Regions from separate parts of the Methylobacterium sp. BI1 genome, predicted to be linked through region 2. Evidence: riboswitches for the same ligand, from Rfam matches in the RefSeq annotation. Region 2 holds a riboswitch; the other holds the start of a gene.

Region 1 (14,508 bases), 1.9 Mb from region 2:
CGAACCACGCGTACCACTGGCCTACCAGCCCATGAGCCTCTCGGTGGTTCAGGGTGCGCCCCTCACCCCTTGCAGCAGCTCTCAACGCCTCGATACGGCCCGTCACGGTCGCGTCCCACTCGCGCAGCTCAGCCTTCGCAGAGCCCGTGGATAAGCTCCCAGGGCGACGGAAACGCTCCTCCTGAGAGACGCCGAACGCGCGCTTGTATGATTCGCGAACGTCCTTCGGGATGCCCTTACGGGCGAACCAATCCCCATTGGGAGCACGGCTGAGGGAGGTCATCGGAACGGCCATTTGTAGCGCCCTTTGTAGCGAGGAGCGCCGAAAAACACCTTGTTGCCAGCATCTTACTGGCACCGTTCACAATTTCAATGGTTTGGTGCGGACGGCGGGACTCGAACCCGCACAGCCTTTCAGCCGCAAGATTTTAAGTCTCGTGCGTCTACCGGTTTCGCCACGTCCGCATGCCGGCATCAGCGGTAGCGGGGCGGCCTCCGCAGATCAAGGCGTCCAGCCGTACAGCCAGGCATAGCGTCGGTTCATCCCGTCCGGGCCGAGACGGCGCATCACGGCATTGCGGATCGTGCCGACGAGAGCACCCGCATGATAGGTCCGGCCATTGGCGCGGGCCGCCCGGCGAACGCGGCGCACGCGGACACGGCGCACCGCATCGTATCGGGCCAGGGCAGCCTCGAGGTGGACGTCGTCCGCACCGAGTTCCCGGGCGAGGATCGCCGCATCTTCGATCGCAAGGGCGGCGCCCTGCGCGAGGAATGGCAGGATCGGATGGGCGGCGTCGCCGATCAGGGCCAAGCGTCCGCGCGCCATCGGACGTGCCGCACCGCGATCCTCCAGGGACCAGACCAGCCAGGAATCCGGCACGGCCAGGAGGGCCGCGAGGGGGGCGGCCGCGTCGCGAAAGCGGGCGCGCAGCACGGCGGGCTCACCGAGCTGGCCCCAGCCCTCGCTGCCCTTCCGTTCCGGAATGACCGCGACGACGTTGATGTGCTGTCCACCCCGGATCGGGTAATGCACCACGTGGCGCGCCGGCCCGAGCCAGAGGCCCGTGGCCTCCCCGGACAGTTCCGGCGGCAGCGCTTCCCGCGGAACGATCGCCCGCCATGCCGCGGCACGCCCCGAGCGCAGGTCCTTGCCGTCGAGGTGGCCGCGCAGGCGGGAGCGGACTCCGTCGGCGCCGATGACGAGGTCGGCGGAAAAGCGCTCGGTCCGCGTGCCCGTGCCGCTCTCCAGGGTGAGGTCGACACCGTCCGCTCGCTCCGCCAGACCGGTCACGTCCCGTCCCACCAGCAGGCGGATTCCCGGGCGGCTGCGCACGGCATCGAGGAGCAGGGTCTGCAGGTCGGCCCGGTGGATGACGTAGTAGGGCGCGCCGAAGCGCTCGCGCAGGTGGGCGCCCAGGGTGACGCCCCCGATGACCGCCCCGCTCGTCAGGGCGCGCACCACCACCGCTGGCGGTTCGCTCGCCGCGCGCCGTAGCGCAGCACCGAGCCCGAGTCCGATCAGCACCCGGCTGGCATTCGGGGAGAGCTGAATCCCGGCACCGACTTCACTGAAGCCGGTGCGGCGCTCGATGAGTGTGACAGCATGGCCGGCGGCATCGAGGGTGAGCGCGGCCGTCAGGCCGCCGATGCCCGCGCCGACGATGGCGATGTTCAGTGCCGGCACGGAGCCGCTCCGCGGAGTCAGGCGGCGGCCGAGGTCCGGTCGTCCCAGACACAGATCGCCGGGTCGGCGTTTCCGGCGGCCAGGGTGGGCCGGTAGCGGAACAGCGTCGAGCAATACTGGCAGATGGTCTCGTCGTCCGTGCCCATGTCGAGGAAGATGTGGGGATGGTCGAAGGGGGGCTTGGCCCCGATGCACATGAACTCCTTGGAGCCGACGTGAATCACCGCCACGCCGGGCTCGTTGTGGAAATGCGGGACCGCCTTGTCAGCCATCGCCTCGTCCTGCCTGCCGGCCCGTCGAGGACGCGTCCTCGCGCGGGCATCCGTGTTGTCGGGGTCTGCCGGGACCTGTCTCTAGCCTCTCCCCCGGCGCAAGCCTAGTGCGCAGCGCGCGAAGGGTTGGCCTCGCGCGCACGTCACCGTACATAGGGACGGGCTCCGCCCCGGTTCTCCCCCGGTTCTCCTCCGCGAAACGTCCCCATGACCCAGAACGAACAGGCCGTGTCCGACAGCGGGCGCCGCGCCCCCCAGCCGCCGATCCATGGACCGGACGCCTTCGCGGGCATGCGCAAGGCCGGACGTCTGACCGCAGAGGCCCTGGACATCCTGATGGAGGCCACCGCGCCCGGCGTCACGACGGACCATCTCGACAAGCTCGCCTACACCTTCGCGATGGATCACGGCGCCTACCCGGCCTCGCTGCTCTACCGCGGCTACCCGAAGTCGATCTGCACCTCGATCAACCACGTGGTCTGCCACGGCATCCCGAACGACAAGCCCCTGCGCGAGGGGGACATCGTCAACCTGGACATCTGCCTCATCGTCGATGGCTGGCACGGCGATTCGAGCCGGATGGCCTATGTCGGCGATGTGCCGCGCAAGGCCCAGCGCCTGTGCGAGATCACCCACGAATGCCTGATGCGCGGCATCGCGGCAATCAAGCCGGGGGGCTCGACCACGGATATCGGCCGCGCGATCCAGGCCTATGCCGAGGCGGAGCGCTGCTCCGTGGTGCGCGACTTCTGTGGACACGGCCTCGGGCGGACCTACCACGACGCCCCGACCATCCTGCACTACGTCGAGCCGAGCTACGACGTGAAGTTTCAACCCGGCCAATTCTTCACCGTGGAGCCCATGATCAATCTCGGCCGCCCGGCCGTGAAGGTCCTCTCCGACGGCTGGACGGCGGTCACCCGGGACCGCTCGCTCTCGGCACAGTTCGAGCACACGGTCGCGGTGACGGAGATGGGGGCGGAGATCTTCACGCTCTCGCCCAAGGGCCTGCATCAGCCCGCGCCAACGGCGGGCTGATCCCGGGGCCATGACCGCCCGGCCGCCGTCCACGCCCGACCCATTGGACGGCGAACCGCATTACCTCGGCCATCGCGATCGCCTGCGTACCCGTTTCACCCAGGGCGGGGCCGAGGCCCTGCCGGATTACGAGCTTCTCGAACTCGCCCTGTTCCGGGCCATTCCCCGCCGGGACGTGAAGCCCCTGGCCAAGGCCCTGATCCGGCGCTTCGGCAGCTTTGCCGAGGTGGTGAGCGCAAAGCCGGCGCGACTTGCTGAAATTGAAGGCATCGGTCCCGGGGTCATTGCCGACCTGAAGCTCATCGAGGCGGCCGGGCATCGGCTGGCCCGCGGGGCGATCGCCGACCGGCCCCTGCTCTCCTCCTGGAGCGCCGTGCTCGAATATTGCCGCGCTACCATGGCCTTCGCGGCGCGCGAGCAGTTCCGCGTGCTGTTCCTCGACCGGCGCAACCACCTCATTGCCGACGAGGTCCAGGGACGGGGAACCGTCGATCACACGCCGGTCTACCCGCGCGAGGTCGCGCGCCGTGCCCTCGAACTCTCGGCCACCGCCATCATCCTGGCCCACAACCATCCCTCAGGCGACCCCACTCCCTCGGCCGCCGACATCCGGATGACCCGCGAGCTCATCGGGGTGCTGGACCCCCTCGGCATCCTGATCCACGATCACATCATCCTGGGTCGGGAGGGTCACGCCAGCTTCAAAGGCTTGAAGTTGATCTGAACGTGCTACCGTACACGCAAGGGCGGTGGGCGCGCACTTCGATCTCAGGTCGCTGGCGCGCCTCTTGCCTAGACAAGAACGGTGTTCAAGGGGGAGACGCGAATGGCGCTCGCTGCATTCGACGAGATGACCGGGCTGCCCGATGGGGCGCTGAGCAACCCCGCCGTGCGCGAAGCCTACGACAGCCTGAAGCACTGGCTCGACACCACGCCGCCCGAACATTTCAACACCCGCCGCAGCCAGGCCGAGATGCTGTTCCGGCGCATCGGCATCACCTTCGCGGTCTACGGCGCGAACGAGTCCACCGAACGGCTGATCCCCTTCGACATTATCCCACGGGTCATCACCAAGCCCGAATGGGGCTTCTTGGAGCGGGGCCTCAAGCAGCGCGTCACCGCCATCAACGCGTTCCTGAAGGACATCTACGGCGCGCAGGAATGCATCAAGGCCGGCGTGATCCCGGCCGACCTCGTCTATCGCAACCCGCATTACCGCATGGAGATGCGCGCCTTCCGGGTGCCCCACGACCTCTACGTCCACATCGCCGGCATCGACATCGTCCGCACCGGGGAGAACGACTTCTTCGTCCTGGAGGACAATGCCCGGACCCCCTCCGGCGTCTCCTACATGCTGGAGAACCGCGAGGTCATGCTGCGGCTGTTCCCGGAGCTGTTCTCCCGCCATCGCGTCGCGCCGGTGGAGAACTATCCCGACGCCCTGCTGGCGACCCTGCGCAGCCTCGCGCCCTCCACGGCGACCCGTGACCCCACCGTCGCGCTGCTCACGCCGGGCCGCTACAACTCGGCCTTCTACGAACACTCGTTCCTGGCCGACAAGCTCGGCGTCGACCTCGTCGAGGCCTCGGACCTCTTCACCAAGGACGACGTCGTCTACATGCGGACGACCGAGGGGCCGCGCCGGGTCGACGTGCTGTACCGCCGGCTCGACGACGACTTCCTTGATCCGCTGGTCTTCCGGCCCGACTCCGTGCTCGGCGTCCCCGGTATCATGAACGCCTACGAGCGCGGGACGGTGACTCTCGCCAACGCGGTCGGCACCGGCATCGCCGACGACAAGGCGGTCTACAGCTACATGCCGGAGATCGTGAAGTTCTTCACCGGCGAGGAGCCGATCCTGCACAACGTGCCAACCTATCGCTGCCGCGAGAAGGAGGCCTTCGCCTACGTCATGGACAATCTCGGCGACCTCGTGGTGAAGGAGGTCAACGGCTCCGGCGGCTACGGCATGCTGGTCGGCCCGCACGCCACCAAGCGCGAGATCGAGGAGTTCGGGCGGAAGCTGAAGCACGCCCCGGACGGCTTCATCGCCCAGCCGACCCTGGCGCTCTCCACATGCCCGACCTTCGTCGCGTCCGGCGTCGCGCCCCGGCACGTGGACCTGCGCCCCTTCGTGCTGTGCGGCTCGGACGAGATCCGTATCGTTCCCGGCGGGCTCACCCGGGTCGCCCTGAAGGAAGGGTCGCTGGTCGTGAACTCGAGCCAGGGCGGCGGCACCAAGGATACCTGGGTCCTCGACGCCTGAGACATCGCGCGACATCCGGCCGGAGGTTCCGTGCCGGGTGCCTTTCCAAGCCCATGCCGGCTCCGGCATAGTCCTTTCCGCCCAACGGCCAGCATTTCCGACGCCGGCCGACGTCCCGATGGAACCCCATGCTGTCCCGGACCGCCGACAACCTGTACTGGCTCTCGCGCTACGCCGAGCGGGCGGAGTTCGTCGCCCGCATCCTCGATGCCGCCCTGCGCCTGGCTGCGCTGCCGTCGAGCTACGGCGGCGGCGAGACCAACGAGTGGGCCTCGGCCCTGGCCTCGGCGGGCGATCCGGAAGTGTTCAAGCCGCTCTACGCCAGCGTCACGGAAGCGACCGTCTGCGACTTCCTCGCCTTCAGCCCCCACAACCCCTCCTCGATCCGCTCCTGCATCGAGACCGCGCGCGAGAATGCCCGCAGCGTCCGCACGGCGCTGACGACGGAAATGTGGGACGCCATCAACGGCGCGTGGCTCGAACTGCGCAACTACGAGGGGCGCGACCTCAATCGCGACGAGTTCACCCGCTTCCTCGACTGGGTGAAGGGTGTCTCCCTGGCCTTCGACGGCTCGGCCTACCGCACGATGCTGCGCAACGACGCCTACTGGTTCACCCGGCTCGGCACGGCCATCGAGCGAGCGGACAACACCGCCCGCATCCTTGACGTGAAATACCGCATCCTGCTGCCGGCGTCGGAGAAGGTCGGCGGCAGCCTCGACTATTTCCAGTGGACCACGATCCTGCGCGAGGTCTCGGCCTTCAACGCCTATCACTGGGTCTACCGCGAGAGCGTGAAGCCGCTCCTCGTGGCCGACCTCCTGATCCTGAACCGACAGATGCCGCGCTCCTTCACCAATTGCTACGGCATGCTGGTGGAGCACCTCGACCTCATCGCCGACGCCTACGGGCGGCGCGGCGCGAGCCAGCGCCTCGCCAGCAACACCCTGGCGCGCCTGGAGGGCGAGAATATCAACCGCATCTTCTCCTCCGGCCTGCATGAGTTCGTGACGGAGTTCATCGTCGAGAACAATCGCCTCGGCGCAGCGGTCATCGAGCAATATCTGGTATAGGGCCGGCCCCGGCCCGACGCCGCGCAAAGGTCGCCGCATGCGAATTCGCGTCTTCCACGAGACCAACTACACCTACGAGCAGCCCGCCCGCGGGCTGATCCAGGTCCTGCGCCTGCGCCCTCGCGACCACGACGGCCAGTACGTCCGGCGCTGGCGCATCGAGCCCTCCGTCGACGGCCGCGTGAGCGAGCGCGAGGACGGCTTCGGCAACGTGGTGCACTGGTTCACGGCGGACGAGCCGGCCGAGGCCCTGTCGATCCGGGTCACCGGAGAGGTCGACACGCTCGAGATGCACGGCATCGTGCGCGGCACCATCGAGCGCCTGCCGGACGTGTTCTACCTGCGGGATTCGGATCTCGCGCTGGCCAACGACGCCATCCAGGCCTTCGCCCAGGAGGTCGCGGCAGCCGGCGATCCGGCCCCCCTGCCCTGCCTGCACCGGCTGCTCGCCGCCGTGCACCAGCGGGTCGCCTTCGTCCCCGGCCCGGCCAGTGCCAGCACGAACGCCGCGCAGGCCTTCGCGCAGGAGAAGGGCGTCTGCCAGGACCTCACCCATCTCTTCATCGCGGCAGCGCGCCACCTGGAGATTCCCACCCGCTACGTCTCGGGCTACTACCACCACGCCGACCGGGACGCGGATCAGGGCTCCGGCCATGCCTGGGCCGAATCCCTGGTCCCGGGGCTCGGCTGGATCGGCTTCGATGCCGCCCACGGCATCGCCACCACCGAGGCGCATATCCGCGTGGCCGTCGCCCTCGACTATCTCGGGGCGGCCCCGATCCGCGGCAGCCGCATGGGCGGCGGCACAGAAACACTCGACGTGACGCTTCGCGTCGAGCAGGCACAGGCTTCCGTCCAGTCCTGATCGCGGGCGGACGCGCGAGAAAGACCGCACCATGACCTACTGCGTCGGTGTCCTCGTCGAGGAGGGGCTGGTGATGATCGCCGACACCCGGACCAATGCCGGGCTCGACGACATCTCGACCTATCGCAAGCTCCACCACTTCAACGTGCCGGGCGAGCGCGTAATGATGCTGGCGTCCGCTGGCAATCTCTCGATCACCCAGTCGGTCCTCAGCCTCCTGGCCGAGGGCGTGGAGGGCGATGCCGGCGAGCCGAAGATGAAGCTCGTCGAGGCGCCGACCATGTTCCAGGCGGCCCAGCTCGTCGGCCGCGCCATCCGGCGGGTTCGCGAGATCGAGAAGGCGGGGTTCGAGGCGGCCAACCTGCGCTTCTCCGTCTCTCTGCTGTTCGGCGGACAGATCGGCTCCGACCCGATGAAGCTCTACCTGATCTACTCGGCCGGCAACTTCATCGAGTGCAGCGGCGACGCCCCCTTCCTGCAGATCGGGGAACACAAGTACGGCAAGCCGATCCTCGACAGGGCGGTGAAGTACGAGACCGACCTCTACGACGCCCTCAAGGTCGGCCTCGTCTCGATGGATTCGACGATGCGGTCGAATCTCGGCGTCGGCCTGCCCATCGACATCGCGGTCGCCCGCCGCAACGCCCTCGACCTCGAGGTGAACCACCGGATCGAGGCTGGCGAGAGCTACTTCCACGACCTGCGCGAGCGCTGGTCGGCGGCCCTGCGCGCCGCCCACCGGGCCATCCCCCGGCCGCCCTACGGCCCGGCGACGGCGAAATGATCAGGCCCTCGGGCCACCGAGGAGCCTGAGCGCACCTTCCGCAAGCTCGTTCGTCAGGCGACCCGCTTCCGTCTCACGGGCGAGCGGCGCACCCTGCCCTGCCCAGAGCGGCGAGAAATCGCCCGAACCACGCCGCTCGGCCTCGACCCGTAGAGGCTGCAGGCCGATGGCCGCCGTGGGGAACACCGGCGCGTCGGCGCGCAAGGGCCCGAGTTCGCGGATGACGCGATTGACGAGACCGCGGGCGGGCTTACCCGTCAGCACGTTGGTGATCGCCGTGTCCTCGTCGCGCGCCCGGCGCAGGGCATCGCTATGCGGCTGCGAGAGACCGGCCTCCGGGCAGCGCAGGTAGGCGGTGCCGATCTGAACAGCGGAGGCGCCGAGCATGAACGCGGCGGAGATTCCACGCCGATCGGCGATGCCCCCGGCCGCGATTACGGGCACGTCCACCGCATCGACCACCTGGGGCACCAGCGCCATCGTGCCGACCTGTGTCGCGGGATCGTTGCCGAGGAACAGGCCGCGGTGCCCACCGGCCTCGGCGCCCTGGGCGATGATGGCATCGACTCCGCGTTCGGCGAGCCAGCGCGCCTCCCGCACGGTGGTGGCGGACGAGAGAATGAAGCAGCCGAGCGCCCGCACGCGGTCGAGGAGAGCCGCTTCCGGCAGGCCGAAATGGAAGCTCACCACCGCGGGGCGGATCTCCGCGATGGCGTCGAGCATCGCCGCGTCGAAGGGCGACCGCTGCGCCATGGCGATCGGAGCCGCCGGGTCGAGGCCGAGTTCCGCATAGTAGGGGGCGAGCCGGCTGCGCCAGGCCGCTTCGCGCGCCGCATCGATCGCTTCCGGCACGTGGCAGAAGAAGTTGAGGTTGAACGGTGCATCGGTCCTCGACCGGATCGCCTTCGCTTCGGTGCGGACCGTGTCAGGGGTCATCGCCGCACAGGCGAGGGAGCCGAGACCGCCGGCCGCACTGACGCTGGCGGCGAGGGCCGGCTTCGGCCCGATCATCGGCGCCTGGATGATCGGGTGCCGCACCGCGACGCGCTCGAGAAAGCGGTTCTGACCCCACATGCGCTGGCTCCTGGCCCGTCACCGTTCGTCGGATGCCGCGCCGAGGCGGGCGAGATAGGCGCGTAACCCGTCCTCCGGATCCGCGGCGCGCATCAGCGCGCCCATCACCGCGACACCGGCGGCCCCCGCTTCGCGGCATTGGCTTACGCGATCGACCGTGATTCCCCCGAGGGCGATGACCGGCATGCCGAACGCGGCGGCGGTTCGGAGTGCCTCCACTCCGAGGGCGGGACCGTAGCCCGGCTTGCTCGGCGTTGGAAAGATCGGGCTGAGGGTGGCGTAGTCGGCACCGGCCCGGGCAGCGACCGCGACCTCCTCCGGCGTATGCGCCGAAACGCCGATGCGACCGCCGGGCAGGCATCGGCGGGCTCGGGCGATCTCGGTGGCGGTGGTCCCACCGGGCAGATGGACGCCGTCCGCCTTTAAGTCGGCCGCAAGCGCCGCATCGGCTCCGATGGTGAGGAAACCGCCCTCGCGCCGAACGAGATGCGCGATGTCCCGGGAGAGTGCACGCCGTGCATCCGGTGCCAGGTCGCGCTCGCGAAACCAGACCCAGCAGGCGCCGGCGCGCAGGAGGCGTTCGAGGATGGCACGAAGCTGCCGGGCGGCGACCTCCGGCGCGTCGGTCGCCGAGCGGTCCGTCACCACCAGGAGCCGCGCGGGCAGGCCGCTCATCGCCGCGCGCCGGGGGCCGGTGCGTCGCTCGCGGCCCGGCTCACGAACCCACGAGACCCAGCTGCGGGCTCGAAGGCTCGGCCCGGCCCCGCTTCGGGATGCGGCCGGCGAGATACGCGTCGCGGCCAGCCTGGACGGCATTGCGCATGGCGCGGGCCATGCGCACGGGATCGTCCGCCTTGGCGACGGCGGTGTTGAGGAGGCAGCCGGCGGCGCCGAGCTCCATGGCGATCACCGCGTCGGAAGCGGTGCCGATGCCGGCATCGACGATCACCGGCACCGGGGATCGCCGACAGATGAGTTCGAGGTTGGCCGGGTTGGCTACCCCCATGCCGGAACCGATCAGCGAGCCCATGGGCATCACGGCGGCGCATCCGAGATCGGCGAGGCGCTGGCAGACCACCGGATCGTCGTTGCAATAGGGCAGCACGGTGAATCCGTCGTCAACGAGGTGGCGGCAAGCCTCCAGCAGCTCGGCCACATCGGGATACAGCGTCTCGCGGTCGCCGATGACCTCGACCTTGATCCAATTCGTGTCGAGGGCTTCGCGAGCGAGCTCGGCGGTCATGATCGCGTCGCGCGCCGTCTCGCAGCCGGCGGTGTTGGGCAGGAACCGGTGCCCCTCGAGCCGCCGCAGGGTGTCCGAGCCGTGCCCCTGGAGCGAAACCCGCCGGATCGAGGCCGTGACCACCTCGGCGCCGGAGGCGGCCACCGCATCGAAGAGGATGCTCTGAGTGGGATAGCCGGCGGTGCCGATGAACAGGCGCGAGCCGAGGCTCACACCGCCGATCACCAGCGTGTCCGTGTCGTTCGCGATCTCGGTCATTCCGGGCCTTCCTGCCATAGTGTCCTCCTTCCCGATCATCCGCCCTGCATCGCGCGGACGATCTCGACGCGGTCGCCCTCGCCGAGGGCGGTGGTGGCCCAGTCCCGGCGCCGAACCACGGAGCCGTTGAGCGCGATGGCGATGCCCTGCGGGCTCTCGATGCCGGTCTCCTCGGCCTCCTCGCGGAACAGGGCGTCGAGGTCAGCGGCCGTGCTGTCGCGGGCCTCGCCGTTCACCGTGAGCCTCATGCGAAAGCCCTTTCCGGCAGCCGCGCGAAGCGGGCCCGGCCGAACTTCCGGGCGTAGTCCGGGAGGGCGCCCTCGGTCACGAGGGCCGCGACCGCATCGGCGGTGGCGGGGGCCAGGAGGTAGCCGTTGCGGTGATGGCCGGTGGCCACGACGAGGCCGGGCGCCAGGGCGTCGATGATCGGAGCATCGTCGTCCGAGGTCGGCCGGAAGCCGCTCCAGACCGCCTCCACCGCCATCTCCTCGATACCGGGCAGGATGCGGCGGGCTCCCTCCAGCAGAGCGTAGAGACCTCCGGCCGTGACACCGGGGACGAATCCGCAATCCTCCACCGTCGCGCCGACGATGAGATGGCCGTCGCTCTTCGGTGCCATGTGGACCTGCTCGGTCCAGACCATGTGGGTGAGGGTGCCAGTGCGGGCGGTGGTCCGCAGGGCGAGGGACTGGCCGCGCAGGGGCCGGACCGGAAGAGCGAGATGGTCGGGCAGGAGCCCCGCCTCCCCGCTCCAGGCACCGGAGGCGAGCACGACGGTGTCGGCCCGGCTCATACCCTGTGCCGTGCGCACGCCGGTGACCCGCCCGGCGCTCCAATCCAGGGCCTCGACCGCGCTTCCCTCCACGATGGCAACCCCGGCTGCGAGGCAAGCCCGCACGAGGGCGGCCATCACCCGGCTCGGATCGACCTGGTGGTCATGCGGGCAGAACAGGCCGGCGGTGACCGCGGGGCGCAGGCGCGGCTCGCGGGCCCGCACCTCCGGACCGGTGAGCCATCGAGCGTCAAGGCCGGAGCGCTTCTGAAGGTCGTGCCGGAAGCGCAGGCGCTCCACCTCGTCCCGTCCGATGGCGAGTACCAGGGTGCCCTCCTCCCGGTAGTCGATGTCGAGGGCGGCCGCGGCCTGAAGCTGGTCGCGAAAGCCCGGCCAGCGCGACAGGCTCTCAAGGGCCAGAGGCAGGAGCGGGTCGGAGCCGGGTTCGTGCTCGGCGGCGGGGGCCAGCATGCCGGTGGCGGCGAGGCTCGCCCCGGCCCCGACGGTGTCGCGCTCCAGGACAGTCACGGAAAGTCCGGCCTGGGCCAGGCGCCACGCCGCCGACAGCCCGATTAGGCCGGCGCCGACGACGACCACGTCACTGCGGGCCGGGGCGACGGCGGCCGGCGGGGCAGCGCCGTGCGTCCGCCGCAGGTTGAGGAAGGAACTCGGGGTCACGTCCAACGCAATCTCCGCGACAGGCGTCGAGATTGGTGGGCTGCAGCTTCGAATGGTGAAGCGTGCCGGGCTTGAGGAGAAACCCGCGGTCCAATCCCTACGCCGGTATGAACCGGGTCAGGTTCGAAGGATTTCCGCGCCGCCATCCGCGAACGGACGGCCATCGGTTTCTCAGCCCCTTGCCGGGGATCTCCCTGGAACATCCCTGATGTGGGCCGTCCACGCGCCGGGGTCAATCCCCGCGGGGGGCTCAGGCGGCGGGCGGACGCGCCGGCCGATAGACGCCCATGGACTCGGTGAACCCGTCGAGCGCGTGTTCGCCGAGGGGCTCCGGCATGTCCCAGAGGAAATCGACGAAGGGCTTCGTCATCAGAATCGGCTCGCCGAGCGTCCGGTTCAGGCGGGCGACGCGACTCGCGAGGTTCACGTCGCGGCCGATGACCGTGAAGTCCAGCCGCGCGCCGGAGCCGACATTGCCGTAGGCGGCCTCCCCGTGATGCAGGGCGATGCCGGCGGCCACCGGGTTGGCGAACCGGCCCAGGGCATTGGCCTCGGCCAGGGCCGCCATCGCGCTCTGCGACGCCGTGAGCGCGCCCTTGGCCGCGCCGCCCAGGTCGTCGCCCGGCTCGCGAAAGATCGCCAGCAGGCCGTCGCCGAGATACTTCAGGACCTCGCCGCCCTCGCGCTCGATGGCCGGCACCAGACAGTCGAAGAAGATGTTCAGGAGGTCGACCGCCTCCTCCGGCGTCATGTCGGCGGAGATGCGCGTGTAATCGCGCATGTCGGCAAACAGGATCGCCGAGCGGATGCGCTGGACGTGGCCGCGTCGGATGGAGCCGCCGAGGATCGCCTTGTGCGGCTCGTCCCCGACATAGATCCGCAGCACGTGGTCGAGTTGCTTGTTGACGCTGCGCATCTCCATTACGGCCGCGAGGGTCGGCATGACGAAGCGGAGGATCGCCACGTCCTCGTCGCGGAATCCCGCCTCGGATCGGGTCGCGAACGAGATGCCGTTGCGGGTGCCGTTGGTGAAGAACAGCGGCGCGACGATGTAGTGCCGATACCCCTCGGCCTTCAGGTCCGGGATGACCGCGAAGGCATCATCGGGCGTCTCTGCGAGATCGAGAATCAGCCACTCGCCGGTCTCGTGGACGCGAAAGAACGGGCTGGCGCGATAGGCCCTGTCCGACGCCTCCCCGTGAGGGAACAGGCGGACCGTGGAACCGCTCTCGCGGGTCCAGAACCGCCCGACGCCGGAATACTCGGAATGCAGGGCATCGATGGCGGTGGTGGCGCGGTCCACCGGCACGTCGAGGGCGATCAGGCGCTCGGCGAGCCCGGAGAGCAGGTCCTCCGCCTTCGGCATGCGCGCGCCCTCGCTCAGCAGCCAGTCGCGCAGGGCGACGCATTGCTGCAGGGCGCCGAAAGGCACGTCGGCCGCCTCCGAGCCGTCGGCTTCGGCGGTGGGGGAAGGCTGGGGCGGGCCTCGATCGAGCATATGGCCAAGGTGGGTTGGGAGACGGCGTCCGGCAACGGCCACCACTCGGGTTTTGTGAGTATCGTGCAGGCGTGGCCGCTTCAACATCGCAGACCGGGCCGGGCGCCGGAGCCGACGCCGTGCGGCACGCCTCATGCGCGCCGATGGCCTGGAACACCGTCGAAACGAAAGAGCCGGCCCCGAGAGGAACCGGCTCTTTCGCAGGGGGCGTCGGCCGGGGCGAGCCGGCACAACCTAAGACGTCAGTTGTCGAGGAAGCTGCGCAGCTTGCGCGACCGGCTCGGGTGCTTGAGCTTGCGCAGGGCCTTCGCCTCGATCTGACGGATGCGCTCGCGGGTCACCGAGAACTGCTGGCCGACCTCCTCGAGGGTGTGGTCGGTGTTCATGCCGATACCGAAGCGCATGCGCAGCACCCGCTCCTCGCGGGGCGTGAGCGAGGCGAGCACGCGCGTCGTGGTCTCGCGCAGGTTCGACTGGATCGCCGCGTCGATGGGCAGGACGACGTTCTTGTCCTCGATGAAGTCGCCGAGGTGCGAATCCTCCTCGTCGCCGATGGGCGTCTCGAGGGAAATCGGCTCCTTGGCGATCTTGAGAACCTTGCGCACCTTCTCCAGCGGCATGGCGAGCTTCTCGGCCAGCTCCTCCGGGGTCGGCTCGCGCCCGATCTCGTGCAGCATCTGGCGCGAGGTCCGGACGATCTTGTTGATCGTCTCGATCATGTGCACCGGAATGCGGATCGTGCGGGCCTGGTCGGCGATCGAGCGGGTGATCGCCTGCCGGATCCACCAAGTCGCGTAGGTCGAGAACTTGTAGCCGCGGCGGTACTCGAACTTGTCGACCGCCTTCATCAGGCCGATGTTGCCCTCCTGGATCAGGTCCAGGAACTGCAGGCCGCGGTTGGTGTACTTCTTGGCGATTGAGATCACGAGACGCAGGTTGGCCTCGATCATCTCCTTCTTGGCCTGACGGGCTTCGCGTTCGCCCTTCTGGACCATGTTGA
Region 2 (14,508 bases):
GGAGATCGCCCTCGGGACGCCGCCTGATTTCGACGTCGCGGCCACGCTCATGCTGAGCACGCTCCATGACGCGTACGGCGCCCGGTCGGACACCCAAATCGCGTTCAAGGCACCGAGGGCGATCCTTCCCCTTCGTCCTTGCCCCGGACCGGTCAAACGCCGGTGACCGATCCGGGGACGAGCGGCCTATTCCGCCGCGTCGACGTAGAGCTTGCCGCCCTCGGCCTGGAACTCGGCCGATTTCGCCGCCATGCCGGCCTCGCGCTCGGCCGCGCTCAGGGGCGCGGCCTCGCCCAAGACCTGCCCGGCCGCCTCCATCGCCAGCACCTCGGCGCGCAGGTCCTGCGTGATCTTCATCGAGCAGAACTTCGGGCCGCACATCGAGCAGAAATGCGCGACCTTGTGGGCGTCCTTCGGCAGGGTCTCGTCGTGGTAGGCACGGGCCGTGTCCGGGTCGAGGGAGAGGTTGAACTGGTCCTCCCAGCGGAAGTCGAACCGGGCCCGCGACAGGGCGTCGTCGCGCAGCTGCGCCGCCGGGTGGCCCTTGGCGAGGTCGGCGGCATGGGCCGCGATCTTGTAGGTGATCACGCCTTCCTTGACGTCGTCGCGGTTGGGCAGGCCGAGATGCTCCTTCGGGGTGACGTAGCAGAGCATGGCGCAGCCGAACCAGCCGATCATCGCGGCGCCGATGCCGGAGGTGATGTGGTCGTAGCCGGGGGCGATGTCCGTGGTCAGCGGGCCGAGGGTGTAGAACGGCGCCTCGCCGCACTCCACGAGCTGCTTCTCCATGTTCACCTTGATCTTGTGCATCGGCACGTGGCCGGGGCCCTCGATCATGGTCTGGCAGCCCTTGTCCCAGGCGATCTTGGTCAATTCGCCCAGGGTCTCCAGCTCGGCGAACTGCGCCGCGTCGTTGGCGTCCGCGATGGAGCCGGGGCGCAGGCCGTCACCCAGGGAGAACGAGACGTCGTAGGCCCGCATGATGTCGCAGATCTCGTCGAAGCGCTCGTAGAGGAACGACTCGCGGTGACCGGCGAGGCACCAGCGCGCCATGATCGAGCCGCCGCGGGAGACGATGCCGGTGACCCGGCGCGCGGTGAGCGGCACGTGGGCGAGGCGCACGCCCGCATGGATCGTGAAGTAGTCGATGCCCTGCTCGGCCTGCTCGATGAGCGTGTCCTTGAAGACCTCCCAGTCGAGCTTCAGCGGGTCGCCGCCGACCTTCTCCAGGGCCTGGTAGATCGGCACGGTGCCGATCGGAACGGGCGAGTTGCGCACGATCCAGGAGCGGATGTTGTGGATGTTGCGGCCCGTCGAGAGGTCCATCACCGTGTCGGCGCCCCAGCGGGTCGCCCAGACCAGCTTCTCGACCTCCTCGGCGGCCGACGACGTCACGGCGGAATTGCCGATGTTGGCGTTGATCTTCACCAGGAAGTTGCGGCCGATCGCCATCGGCTCCACCTCGGGGTGGTTGATGTTGGCCGGGATGATGGCGCGGCCCCGGGCCACCTCGTCCCGGACGAATTCCGGCGTGATGAAGGCCGGCAGCGCGGCGCCGAAGCTGTTGCCGTCGGCGAGCGCGGCCTGCGCGCCCTCCAGCATCGTCTGGCGGGCGAGGTTCTCGCGGTTGGCGACGTAGATCATCTCCTCGGTGATGATCCCGGCGCGGGCGAACTCGTACTGCGTCACCATCTGGCCCGGGCCGGCCTTGCGGATCTCGCGGGTGGCCGGACAGGGGGCCACGAGCTTGTCCTCGGGCACGAAGCCGTTGTCCTCGGGCTTGACGGCTCGCGGCGTCACGGTGGCGTAGCCGCGCCGGGCGATCCAGGGCTCGCGCACCAGCGGCAGGCCGGCATGGAGGTCGATCCTGGCATCCGTCTCCGTGTAGGGGCCCGACGGATCGTAGACCCGCACCGGGGCCTCCTTCGGATCGCTGAGCGTGATCTCGCGGAACGGCACCCGGATGTCGTCGTGCCCGGCCACGGGAGCGTAGACCTTGCGCGAGCCCATGATCGGGCCGGTGGTCACAGCCTGGGGCTGGCCCTGCGGAAGGTCCTTCGGGAGAACGGGTGCATTCATCGGTTTCGCTCCTGGCGTGGGAGACGATCCGGTTCATCGGCGGCGGGGTCGGATGGGATGACGCCTGGGGTGACGCGTCGTCGAGGAGATTCCCGTCCCTCCGCCGGTACGAACCGGATCAGGTTCAAGGGTCAGGGCGACGCGCCCAATCTCAGCTCCCGTACTCGGAGCCCCCCTCGGAATGTTTCCAGATTCGAGGGCGGCGGCCGATTTGTCAATCGCCGGCCCGACGCCGTGCGGCGAATAGGGTGCGAAACGAACTTTATCGTCAGCCCCCGCGTTCGTTCACCAGAAGTTCGACCCTCGGGGTCGGCACGCGAACCACAGGTTCTCCCATGAAACGCATATTCCTGGCCTCGGCCGCCCTGGTCGGAGCCCTCTCGATGATTCCCGCCGCCGCGGACGCGCGTCCGGGTGGCGGCGGTGGCGGCTTCCGGGGCGGTGGCGGCGGCTTCCACGGCGGCGGCCTGGGTGGCGGCGGCTTCCGCGGCGGCAACTTCGGCGGCGGCGGCTTCCGCGGCGGCCTCGCCCAGGGCGGCGGGTTCCGTGGCGGCAATGTCGGAGGCAACTTCGGCGGTGGCGGCTTCCGCGGCGGCCTTGCGCAGGGTGGCTTCAACCGGGGCGGCTTCAACCGAGGCGGAACCATCGGCGTGGGTGCCGTCGGCGCCGGGGCGGGCCTGGCCGCCGGCAACGGCTTCCGGGGCGATCGCGGCGGATTCAACCGCGGTGGGTTCAACCGGGGCGGTGCCTATGCCGGACGGGGCTACGGCTACCGCCGCGGCTACGGCGGCCTGGGCCTCGGGCTCGGGCTGGGTCTCGCCGGTGCCGGGATCGGCTACGGCCTCGGCAGTGCCTATGGCGGCTATTACGGCGACGACTATTACGCCGGCGGCTACGCACCGGCCTATTACGGCGGCTACGCGCCCTACGGTGGCGGCTATGCCGCGACGGGCTACGAGGCCGGCCCGGAGGTCGCGACCAGCGGCGAGGACGTGGCCTATTGCGTCCAGCGCTTCCGGTCCTACGACCGCCGCACCGGGACCTATCTCGGTAATGACGGCCAGCGCCACGCCTGCCCGTAACGGCTGACGGGCTCCCTACCCATCGGAAGGGGCTCCGCCACGCGGCGGGGCCCTTTTTTACGTCCTGAAGGCCCCTTCGAGGTCTGCGAAGGCCGGGACGCGTTCCGCCTCACGAGCCCTGCAGGCTCTCGGCGAAGTCGTCCGGCACCTCGCCGAAGCTGCCCAGGATCGCGGCGCTCTCCAGTTCCCCCGTCTCGTCGTCGGCCACGACCTTGATCGCTGCCGTGCCGGGAAAGCGCGCGGCCATCGCCTCGGCCTTCTTCAGGGCCCCGCTCTCCGTCACCGCCACCTCGCGGTCGCCCGGCGAGAGCCGCTTGCGCTTCAGCACGAAGGTCTGCACCAGGAACGTCGTCTTGAGGGCCATCGCAGGGTCTCTCCACCGGGCCGCGCCGGATCGCGTCGGAATCCGGTGGCCGAGCGCACCTAGCACGAAAGCCCGGTTCCCAGGGGTCCGGAACGTTGCGGCCGGAACGCCGCGGCCGGACCCGGGCCGCCCGCCCTGGTCTACGCCGTCGGATTGTGCGGGGCCTCGAGCCGCCGGATCAGGCGCCCCGCGTCCCAGAGTTCGACGGAGCGGCCGTCCATGAAGGCCCGCGCCCGATCCAGCGCCTCCGCCTCGGTGCATCTCGCGAGCGACTTGGTGCGAAGGACGCGACCGGCAGTGTCGAGGAGCAGTACGCGGTAGCCGGACGACGGCGTCCAATGCCCCGGTGCATCCTCCCGCATGACCCGCTCCCGCCTCGAGGATCGTGAAGGCCGGTGCGTCGCTCCTGAATTCGAGACGAACAGCGCGCTGGCCCCAGCACGCATCGCAAGAGTACGGCTGCGCTCGTTAACGTACATACCGCGCCGGCAGATCATCCGGCGATGGGCTGAAGTCTTCCGTTCGCGCTTCTCGTCCTGACGGAGCGGATCACCACAGGCGCACCAGCCGGAACCCTGCGATCACATCTGCGAGATCGATCCCGAACAGGTCCGTCAACAGCAGGCTCGCGCGGAACAGCGGCCGGGTGAAGGCGGCGGAGACGAGGAAGAGGCCCAGCAGCACCAGACCCGAATGCCGGGCCATCCGGTCCGCCATGCTCCAGGGCGCGGCGGGTGGCGAAGCCGGCGGCCCGGAGAGCCAGGGCCGGACGATGCCGTAGCCGTCGAGCCCCGGGATCGGCATCAGCCCCAGCACCAGGGCCGTTCCCTGGAACAGAACCGAGACGGCGAGCACCGCCCTCAGCGTCGCGGCGCCGGGACTCGCCAGGGAGTAGAGCAGCGCGAGCACGACGAGGAAGAGGACGCTCATCGCCGGGCCGGCAGCGGCCACCGCCGATTGCCGTCCCCGGCTCAACGGGGTTTTGGACGAACCGCCGGCGCCGTCGGGCATTCCCACGCCCCCCGGAAATCCGACGCCACCCATGATGGTGAACAGCGCCGGCAGCAGCATGGTCGCCACGGGGTTGGGGGCCCGAAGGGGATCGAGGGTGAGGGCGCCCGTGCGGGGCAGGCCCCAGAGCAGCGCGGCCCGGGCATGGCCGTACTCGTGCAGGCACAGGCCCAGCACCCAGCCGGACATCAGGAAGACGAAGGCGGCGCCCGAGCCCACGAGCGCCCCGGCGCCGATACCGAAGCCGACTCCGCAGAAGATCAGCCCCACGAGGAGCGCGTTCGGGCTCAGGCCCGGATCGCCCATGCCCTCCACGCGACCGGCCGCGTCCCTCATGCCGCGCCGCGCCGGACCGATGGCAGCGCGTCGGACCGGTGGCGGGTCATCGGGGGGACGCTCGGGGCGAGGACGGGCGCAAGAGCATTCACGCGACGCAACATCGCTGGTGACACGCCAAAGTCCAGCCCTACCTCTCGGGCACGCCAAAGTGTCCCTTCCATCCCAGGGTCCGGCACGGTTCGGCGCCCCGCCAGCTTGGCCCGGGGGCGTCGCTCGGTCGCGGCCTCCCCGTCATCCAGCGCATGCGCCTCCTCGCCTCCCTCGTGGCCACCGCCGTCCTCGGCCTCTCCGTCCTGGCGGTGACGCTGCTGACCGTGTTCCAGCGCCACCTGATCTATCCGGGCGCCTTCCGCAGCCAGGCGCCCGCCGCCGTCCGACCGGCGCCGACGGGCACGGTGGCGGTGAGCCTGCCCACGGCCGATGGCGAGCGCCTGCTCGGGTTCTGGCGCGCGCCGGAGCCGGGCTGTCCGGTAGTGCTCAGCTTCCACGGCAACGGCTCGCGGCCGGAGCCCGCTGCGGCGCGGTTCGCCGGCGCCCCCTGGCGCCCAGCGGGCTGGGGCGTCCTCGCCATCGCCTATCGCGGCTATCCCGGCTCGACCGGGAGCCCGAGCGAGGCCGGGCTGATCGCCGACGGAGAGGCGGCCTACGCGATGGTGCAGGCGCGGGCTCCCGGAACCCCGGTGCTGCTGCACGGTCATTCCCTCGGGGCGGCGGTGGCGGTGGCCCTGGCCGAGACCCGGCCGCATCTCGGCCTCTATCTCGAGGCGCCCTTCGACTCCCTCTCCGCCATCGTCGCCGGGCGCTTCCCCTTCCTGCCGACCCGCCTGCTCCTTCGGGACACCTTCCGGTCCGATGCGCGCATCGCCGACGCGGGCGGTCCGATCGTCATCGTCCACGGCCGGGACGACCCGGTGGTGCCGCTGGCGCATGCCGAGCGGCTGGCGGCCCAGGCCGGGGCGCGGGCGCACCTGACCGTCATCCCCGGCGACCACGTTTCCATTCTCGGGACCCAGGACCGCGCGGCCGCGGCCCTGTTCCATCCGAACGTCCTCGCCTGCCGCCGGCTTGTCCCGGCAGCGGCCCCTTGAGCCACGCATCCGACGGGAGAGACCCCCTTGGGACGACGAGCCCGACTCTGGCGCGACGACGACCCGACCACGCACGGTCCGCAGGCCAAAGCTCCGGTGATCTGCCCGCTCTGCGAGCGGCCGATCCCGGCCCATGCCAAATCGAGCCTGCACCACCTGACCCCGAAGCTGAAGGGCGGGGCACGGGCCGGCACGGTGCGCCTGCACCAGATCTGCCACTCGGCGATCCATGCCCGCTTCAGCGAGGCCGAGATCGCCCGCCGCCTCGCCGACGTGGAGGCCCTGCGGGCGGCGCCCGCATTGGCCGAGTTCCTGGCCTGGGTCCGCACCAAGCCGGACGACTTCCACGCCGCGACCCGCATGACCCGCGACCGCCGGGGCGCCAAGCGCGACCCGCACTGACGCCTGCACGGGTCTGGGCTTGAAGAGGTCTGAGCCTGTACGGGGTCGCGCATCCCGGGAAGGCGCCCTCGCCCGCAGGAAGACCCGGCCCGGCCTTTACCTTCCGTTCGGCATGATCGGCGACCAATCCCCGCCGTATCGCCATCCTTAAGACCTGGCGCCGAAGGATCGCGGCCCTGTGGGCGGGGACGGATCATGGCGGCGGTCACGGCGGAACAAGGATCGGCGAACGGAGCGGGACGGGTCGCAGCGGGATCCCCGGAAGAGGCCGCCCGGCTCGCCTGGGTGGATGTCGCCAAGGGCCTCTGCATCATCCTCGTGGTGATGATGCACTCGACGCTCGGCACCGGGATCGCCATGGAGGGCGAGGGCTTCCTTCACACCGTCGTGGCCTTCGCGCGCCCGTTCCGCATCCCGGACTTCTTCCTGCTGTCGGGCCTGTTCCTCGGCCGGGTCATCGACCGCGACTGGCGCCTGTTCCTCGACCGGCGCCTCGTGCACTTCGTCTATTTCTACGTGCTCTGGGTGCTGATCCAGTCGGCCTTCAAGTACGGGCCGATCACCGACGGAGCCGGTCCGGGCGCCTTCGCCGCGCACTTGGCCCTGGCCGTGGTCGAGCCCTACTCGACCCTGTGGTTCATCTACCTGCTGGCGGTGTTCTCGGTGCTGACCAAGGCGCTGCGGTCCGTGCCGACGGCGTGGCTCCTCGGCGGCGCGGCGCTGCTGCAGGTCCTGCCGATCCATACCGGCCTCGAACTGATCGACGAGTTCTGCGACCGCTACGTCTGGTTCCTGGTCGGCTACCTCTTCGCCGCGCGCATCTTCACCTTCGCCGACCGCGTGCAGCGCCATCCCCGCGCGGCGCTGCTTGGCCTGGCGCTCTGGGCCGTGGTCAACGCCGCCCTGGTCTTCGTGCCCACGGGCATCCGGGCCGTGCCGGTGCTGGCGAACCTCCCGGGCCTCGCCCTCGTCCTGAGCGGCGCCGGCGCCCTCGCGATCGTCGCCATCGGCGCCCTGATGTCCCGGGCCGGCGGCCCGGTAACGGCGGCGCTGCGGGCCTGCGGCCAGCGCTCGATCGTGATCTACCTCGCGTTCTTCCTGCCGATGGCCCTCACCCGCACGCTGATCGTGAAGTCGGAGGCGATCGCCGATATCGGCCTGGCGAGCCTCGTCGTCACGGTGGTGGCGATCCTGGTTCCGCTGGCCTTCGAGCGGATGGTCCGCCATACGCGGCTGTCGTTCCTGTTCGTGCGACCGCGGGCCTTCCACATCGTCGGGGCCCGCCCGCGGCCGGGCGCTGCCGCCCTGCGCACGGTCTGAGCCCTCAGGCCGCGGCCTCGACCCGGGGCCGGACGAGACGGTCGAGGAAGTTCCCGATCTCAGCCCGCCGACGGGCCGGCTCCACGAGGTCGGGACCGAGCCGGTGGCGGGCGATCAGGTCCCGATGGCCCTCCGGCTCCGCATGGATGCGGCAGAGGTCGGCCGCATAGGCCTCCACGGCCGCGTGGTCGGGCAGCGCGCCCGCCTCGACCACGTCGTCGGCGCTGAGGCGCAGCATGGCGGCCAGGGCGTCGAGGTCGAGCTCGGGATGGTACTGCGTGCCCCAGAACACGCCCGGTCCGTGCCGGATCTCTATCGCCTGGACCGACAGCACCCCGTTGCCCGCCAGCACCGTGGCGTGGGCCGGCGGCGTGATGACGGCATCGAGATGCATGGCGGGTGCGTCGAAGCGCTCGCCGCGCCCGGCCAGGAGCGGATGCGCCCGACCGGCCTCGGTGCGCACGAGATCGCGCGAGAACCCGTATTCCGGTCCCTTCGGATTGCGGGCCGCGTGACCGCCCGCCACCACCGCGGCGACCTGGACGCCCCAACACGAGCCGAAGACCGGGAGACCGGTGCCGAGGGCGTCGCGCACGAGGGCGATCTGGCGCCGCACGGCGTCGGACTCGTCGCTGACGTGAAGCGTCGAGCCCGTCAGGATCAAGGCGTCGAAACCGCCGAGCGTCGTCCCGGGAGACAGGGCCGCATCGGCGTCGGCGGGGTTGATCAGGGTGCAGTCGACCCCCGGCGAGACCTGGCGCAGGACCTCCGCATAGGCTTCCGCCGAGGTGACGCCGGTGGCTGAAACGTGATCGGCCCGTCCGGACCGATCGTTTCCGTCGGCCACGAGGAGGTGCAGCATGTATTCGGTCCCATCCGGCCCCGGGGACCGGTCAAAGGGACGGGGAACGATCCCTGGCTGCCCTCGTTCCCGTCAGGCCGGACGCCGCATCGCCGCATGATCGATCGCCGCATGATGGCCAGAGGGCGGACGGTGCCGATGCGCGGCGCGAGCGCACGAACGGAGGCTTCGATGGTCACGCGACATCCCGCCACCGCCCCGCTGCTTCGCCCCCGACCCCTGTGGGCGTCCCTGGGCCTCGCCCTCGCGGGCCTGATGCCCGGCCTCGCTCCGGCGCCCGCCGCGGCGCAGTACATGGCCCTGACCGCCCCCGCGCCGCGGTCGGCCGCGCCCGAGCCGCCGAAGCCGGTGCCGTCGGCGACCCGCGCGGCCGAACACGCCTTCAACGGGCAATTGCCGAACCAGCGCACGGGCCACGGGCGCGAGCGCGTGGTGCGCGACATCTGCATCGGCTGCGACCGCTGACCCCGGTCGATCAGGACTCGCCGCGGGCGCCCCGGGTGATCGCCTCCACCATACCCTGCGACAGCCGCACGAACTGGCCGGTGCCGTGCCCGCGCGCATCGAGGAGTTCGGCGAAGACGGGCTTGGCCGGCTCGTAGGCCAGGGCTTCCCGGGACCGCGGCCTGCGGCGCTTCTCCCGCAGGCGGTCGGCAAGGGCGGCAGGAACGAACGGATCGCGCAAGTCCGGCAGGCTCCTCGTCACGGCCCGCGCGGGTGGGACCCGCCGGGCGAGGCCCGGGCTTAGGTCCGGGGTGGTTGCCGGAAGCTTAAGGCCGGGCCGCACCGCACGCCCGGAACCCGCGCTCACGGAACCGTATTCCCGCGGCCGAGGTTGGGTCTGCCGAACAGGGAGAAAACTTGATGTCTGACAGCGTGTTGGCGACCGTGACCGTTCCGTCCCTCAGGGCTGCCCGCGTAGCGCGGGACCGCCTGTCGCGCGCCGGCTTCGCCCGCAACAGCATCGAGATCGATCGCCTGGACGACGACGCTTTCGAAGTCTCGATCGCGACCCGGCCTGAGAACCATGACCGCGCCGAGCGCATCCTCAGCGGCTCGCCCCTGGGCAACGACCTGCGGGCCGCGGGACAAGCGGCGGCGAGCCGCTTCCAGGACAATCGCGGTCTCGCCCTCGGCCTCGCGGCCCTGGCCGGCTTCGCCCTGTTCGGCCTGATGCGTCGGGACTAGTGGTCTGAGTTAGAAGTTCTGTTGCAGATTTTGAGCTTGCACCTACGTGTGGGGGATGTCCGCACGGAGGTGACCGATGGCCCGTGGTCCAAAACCTGCTCCTCTCCATTTGACTGAGGACGAGCGCACGCGCCTAGCGGGGCTCATCCGCCGTCGCAATGTCGGCCAAGCCTTGGCTCAGCGCGCGCGGATCGTGCTGGCCTGCGCCGAGCCGGGATCGACCAACAGTGGCGTTGCCCGTGATCTCGGCGTCAGCCGGATGAGCGTCACGACGTGGCGCGCCCGTTTCCTCGCTCATCGCCTCGACGGCCTCGTCGACCTGCCCCGCTCCGGTGCGCCACGTGCCGTCACGGACACGGCCATCGAAGGGATGGTCACCCTCACGCTGGAGAGCCAGCCAGAGAACGCCACCCACTGGTCGACCCGCGCCATGGCCCGGCGGGTCGGCATGAGCCAGAGCATGGTCTCGCGAGTCTGGCGTGCCTTCGGGCTGCAGCCGCACAAGACCGACACCTTCAAGCTCTCGACCGATCCCGCCTTCGTCGACAAGGTCCGGGACGTGGTCGGCCTCTACATGGCTCCGCCGCATCGTGCCGTGGTGCTGTGCGTCGACGAGAAGCCGCAGATCCAAGCGCTGACGGGCACGGCCCCCGTGCTGCCGATGCGGCCCGGCCAGCCGGAGCGCCGAACTCACGATTATCGTCGCCAGGGTACGACCGACCTGTTCGCCGCCCTCGACGTCCAGGCCGGGACGGTGATCGGCCACTGCACAGGCCGGCACCGTTCGGTCGAGTTCCGCGACTTCCTCGATCAGATCGAAGCGGCCGTCCCAAGCGATCTCGACGTGCACCTCGTGCTCGACAACGCGGCCACCCACAAAACCAAGCTGATCCACGACTGGCTCGTGAAGCGTCCGCGTTGGCACCTTCATTTCACGCCGACGTCCGCATCATGGCTCAATCTCGTCGAGGGTTGGTTTGCCCTGCTCACCCGTCGACGTCTGCAGCGTGGTGCCTTCCAACAGACCAGCGATCTCGAAGCTGCGATCCACGCCTACATCGCTCAGACCAACACCGATCCAAAGCCCTTCGTCTGGACCAAACCCGCTGATGCGATCCTCGCAAGCGTCGGACGCTTCTGTCAGAGAACTTCTAACTCAGACCACTAGATCAGCCCGCAAGATCTTCGCTCCGCCGGCTCCGGCCGGGGGAGCCGACCGGAGTGAGGCGTGGCGAGCCGTTACGGCCTCGAGATCCGGGCGGCGAACGTCGGCGACGCGGCGGGCCTCGCCGAACTCCTGCGCGGCGCCGGGCCGCCGGTCGCCGCCGAGAGCCTGGCCGAGCGGATCGAAGCCCTTCGGCACGGCTCGGGCGCGGCCCTCGTCGCCGTCGAGTGGGGTCCCCCGAGCGGCCTCGTCGTCCTGCACTGGTATCGGTCCCTTTCGGCCAGCCTGCCGACGGCGCAGATCACCACGCTGCTGGTCGATCCCGACGCCCGACGGCGCGGCATCGGCCGCCTCCTCCTGAAGGCGGCCTCGCAGGCAGCGCGCTCGGCCGGGTGCGGCGAGATCCAGTTGCTGGCCGGTCCCGAAGGCGCGGACCTGCAGGCCTTCGCCGCCGCCACCGGATTCAGCGATCAGGGCTCCGTGTCGGTTCGGCCCCTGCGCAAGAAGGGATGATCCGGCGACCGTGGCCACCGCTCGGACATCCGGCGCACGAACCGCGAAGGCCGTGCAATTTCCCCTGATTTTTCAAAGCTTTGAAAAATCAGCCGGTTAACACCCCTTAAACCCGCCGCAATTACCGTGCGCAAGCAGGGTCGCTCGAATCGCGAACGAACCTTGGGGCAGACGGGACGCATGGCGAAGGGACGTGGCGGCGCAGGCAGGGGGGAGCCGAACTTCGACGTGCCCGAGGGCCGCGTCGGGGACCCGGCCGATCTCGACCTGCGGCTCTCGCGCGCCGATCGCGCGGGAGGCGGCGTGGCACGAGGCGAGTCAGGTTCGAAGGGCGGCCGCGGCGCGAAGAGCCGTGCCCCCGCCCCATCACGGGCGCTGCGCAAGGCGCCGCGCCGGGCCCGCCGCTCGATCCTCGGCCGGCTCGTCTACGGCGTCCTCGTCCTCGGCCTCTGGGGCGTCATCGGCATCGCGGGGCTCGTGGCCTACCACGCCTCGCAGCTGCCGCCGATCGACCAGCTTGCGGTACCCAAGCGCCCGCCCAACATCGCGATCCTGGCGAGCGACGGCTCGCTCCTGGCCAATCGCGGCGAGACCGGCGGCCGGGTCGTCGGCATCAAGGAACTGCCGCCCTACCTGCCGCGCGCCTTCGTGGCGATCGAGGACCGGCGCTTCTACAGCCATTTCGGTGTCGACCCCGTCGGCATCGCCCGCGCGGTCGCCCAGAACGTGACCCGCCGCGGCGTCTCCCAGGGCGGCTCGACCCTGACGCAGCAGCTCGCCAAGAACCTGTTCCTGACGCCCGAGCGCTCGGCGTCGCGAAAGATCCAGGAGGCGATCCTCGCCCTCTGGCTCGAGCACAAGTACAGCAAGGACGAGATCCTCGAGCTTTACCTGAACCGCGTCTATTTCGGCGCCGGCGCCTACGGCGTGGAGGCCGCGGCCCAGCGCTACTTCGGCAAGCCGGCGAAATCCGTGACCCTCGCGGAGGCCGCGATGCTCGGCGGCCTCGTCCAGGCGCCCTCGCGCCTGGCCCCGAACCGCAACCTGCCGGCGGCCCAGGCCCGCGCTGCCCAGGTGCTGGCCGCCATGGAGGAGCTCGGCTTCGCCAAGCCCGCCGAGGTCAAGCTGGCCCTGGCGAGCCCGGCCCGGCCCGCCGGCGTGCGCGGCGGCGGCTCGGCCAACTACGTCGCCGACCTCGTCATGGACGTCCTCGACGACTTCGTGCCGAAGTTCGAGAGCGACATCGTCATCGCCACCACCGTCGATACCGGCCTCCAGGGCGCCGGCGAGAAGGCGCTGGTGGACGAGCTGAACCAGAAGGGCGGCCGCTACAACGTCGCCCAGGGCGCCCTCGTCTCGATGAAGCCGGACGGGGCGATCCGCGCCCTGGTGGGCGGGCGCGACTATGCCCAGAGCCAGTTCAACCGCGCCACCACGGCCAAGCGCCAGCCCGGCTCGTCGTTCAAGCCCTTCGTCTACCTCGCGGCGGTCGAGCACGGCCTGACCCCCGACACCGTGCGGGAGGACGCCCCGATCAGCATCAAGGGCTGGAGCCCGGAGAACTATTCCCGGGATTACCGCGGCCCGGTGACCCTGCGCGACGCCCTCGCGCTCTCCCTGAACACCGTGGCGGTGCGCCTCGGCCAGGAGGTCGGGCCCAGGACCGTGGTGCAGACGGCCCAGCGCCTCGGCATCTCCTCCCCGCTGCAGGCCAACGGCTCGATCGCGCTCGGCACCTCGGAGGTCACCCCCCTGGAGATGGTGGGCGCCTACGCCGCCTTCGCCAACGGCGGCACGGGGGTGATCCCCTACATCATCGCCAGCGTGAAGAGCGCCGACGGCAAGGTGCTCTACAAGCGCAAGGACGGCGGTCTCGGCCGCGTCATCGACGCCAATGCGGTCTCGATGATGAACGCGATGATGCACGAGACCTTCGTCACCGGCACCGCCAAGAAGGCGGAGGTTCCGGGCTGGGACCTCGCCGGCAAGACCGGCACCAGCCAGGATTTTCGCGATGCCTGGTTCATCGGCTACTCGGCCACCCTCGTGACCGGCGTCTGGCTCGGCAACGACGACGGCGAGCCGACGAAGAAGGTCTCGGGCGGCAACCTGCCGGGCGAGATCTGGAAGGCCTACATGACCGTGGCGCTGAAGGGCCAGAGCCCGGTGATGCTCCCGGGCGCCAACCGCTGGCGCAACCGCGGCCCGTCCGAGCCCGCCGTCACCAACAGCACCCCGGGCGGCCTGATCGGCGCCCTCCTGGGCGAGCCGCAGGCCGCCGCTCCGCCGCGCCCGGCGGCCCGCCACGCGGATGCGAGCCGCGGCCCGAGCCAGGACGACCGCAACTTCCTCGAGAAGCTGTTCGGGGTCGGCGAGTAGCGCCGGCTCCCGGGCCGGCTGATCCCCCGCGGGGTCGGGTCCGGCGCCCTTCCAGCCGGAGCCGTGTCAGCGGTCGACGCTCCAGGTCAGCCCGTGCTGCGCCTGGAAGGCGGCCAGCGTCGGGACGGAGGCTTCCGCATCGGCGAGGGCCACGTAGCCGTCGGGCCGCACGAGGTAGAGGGCATTCCGGGCGAGGCCCACGCGCTCGGCCTCCGGACTCCAGGCGAAGACCTGCAGGCGCAGACCCTGCTGCGCGCACCAGCGCGTCAGGTCCGGCGCCGCCGCCCCGTGGATCCGCACCTGCCAGTCCGAGCCGTCCGCCTCCGCGCCCGGCACCCAGGGCAGCCTATCCCCGCCATGGACCCGGCCCGCCCGCAGGGCGCTGAGGGCGCTGTGCCGGTAGGCCAGGGCGATCTGCGAGATCGTTCGGAACAGGAAGCGCCGGAGGGCCGGTGACGCCGCGATGCGCGGCGCCAGCAGGGGCGCGAGCGTCGTCCGCCCGAGCCGCGCCAACCGGCTCTCCGACGTCGCCAGGGTGAACACCCGGTCCGTCGTCGCGACGAGACGCCGGGCAAAGCCGATCCGCTCGGTCTCGTAGGTGTCGAGCAAAGCGTCGTCGGCCCGGCCCCGGAGGCAGGCGGCGAGCTTCCAGCCGAGGTTCATCGCGTCGCCGATGCCCGTGTTCATGCCCTGCCCGCCGGCCGGGCTGTGAATGT

What was found. A riboswitch is a leader RNA that binds a small molecule or an ion and turns the genes downstream of it on or off. The one in region 2 is predicted to bind thiamine pyrophosphate.
Region 1: linked by a shared signal. The riboswitch ahead of thiO (glycine oxidase ThiO) and the one ahead of thiC (phosphomethylpyrimidine synthase ThiC) in region 2 are both predicted to bind thiamine pyrophosphate.

Annotation. Positions count from the first base shown of each region.
Region 1 covers NZ_CM155267.1:4,471,930-4,486,437, forward strand. Annotated here, with positions in the region: gene AC1MGR_RS21140 (hypothetical protein) at 1-283, opposite strand, end outside; tRNA gene AC1MGR_RS21145 (tRNA-Leu) at 379-465, opposite strand; gene AC1MGR_RS21150 (FAD-dependent monooxygenase) at 503-1,687, opposite strand; gene AC1MGR_RS21155 (zinc-finger domain-containing protein) at 1,705-1,959, opposite strand; gene map (type I methionyl aminopeptidase) at 2,167-2,997, shown strand; gene radC (RadC family protein) at 3,008-3,721, shown strand; gene AC1MGR_RS21170 (circularly permuted type 2 ATP-grasp protein) at 3,824-5,263, shown strand; gene AC1MGR_RS21175 (alpha-E domain-containing protein) at 5,392-6,336, shown strand; gene AC1MGR_RS21180 (transglutaminase family protein) at 6,374-7,201, shown strand; gene AC1MGR_RS21185 (proteasome-type protease) at 7,233-7,985, shown strand; gene AC1MGR_RS21190 (NAD(P)H-dependent flavin oxidoreductase) at 7,986-9,059, opposite strand; gene AC1MGR_RS21195 (thiamine phosphate synthase) at 9,078-9,734, opposite strand; gene thiG (thiazole synthase) at 9,775-10,560, opposite strand; gene thiS (sulfur carrier protein ThiS) at 10,596-10,808, opposite strand; gene thiO (glycine oxidase ThiO) at 10,805-12,010, opposite strand; TPP riboswitch at 12,087-12,215, opposite strand; gene AC1MGR_RS21215 (adenylate/guanylate cyclase domain-containing protein) at 12,261-13,508, opposite strand; gene rpoD (RNA polymerase sigma factor RpoD) at 13,751-14,508, opposite strand, start outside.
Region 2 covers NZ_CM155267.1:1,156,724-1,171,231, reverse strand. Annotated here, with positions in the region: gene AC1MGR_RS05655 (TY-Chap domain-containing protein) at 1-166, shown strand, start outside; gene thiC (phosphomethylpyrimidine synthase ThiC) at 187-2,079, opposite strand; TPP riboswitch at 2,158-2,266, opposite strand; gene AC1MGR_RS05645 (BA14K family protein) at 2,415-3,161, shown strand; gene AC1MGR_RS05640 (hypothetical protein) at 3,271-3,525, opposite strand; gene AC1MGR_RS05635 (hypothetical protein) at 3,666-3,887, opposite strand; gene AC1MGR_RS05630 (zinc metalloprotease) at 4,075-4,872, opposite strand; gene AC1MGR_RS05625 (alpha/beta hydrolase) at 5,118-5,963, shown strand; gene AC1MGR_RS05620 (restriction endonuclease) at 5,991-6,365, shown strand; gene AC1MGR_RS05615 (acyltransferase family protein) at 6,561-7,685, shown strand; gene AC1MGR_RS05610 (glutamine amidotransferase-related protein) at 7,690-8,547, opposite strand; gene AC1MGR_RS05605 (hypothetical protein) at 8,719-9,012, shown strand; gene AC1MGR_RS05600 (hypothetical protein) at 9,023-9,232, opposite strand; gene AC1MGR_RS05595 (hypothetical protein) at 9,412-9,735, shown strand; gene AC1MGR_RS05590 (IS630 family transposase) at 9,812-10,903, shown strand; gene AC1MGR_RS05585 (N-acetyltransferase family protein) at 10,964-11,413, shown strand; gene AC1MGR_RS05580 (transglycosylase domain-containing protein) at 11,594-13,792, shown strand; gene AC1MGR_RS05575 (FAD-dependent monooxygenase) at 13,859-14,508, opposite strand, start outside.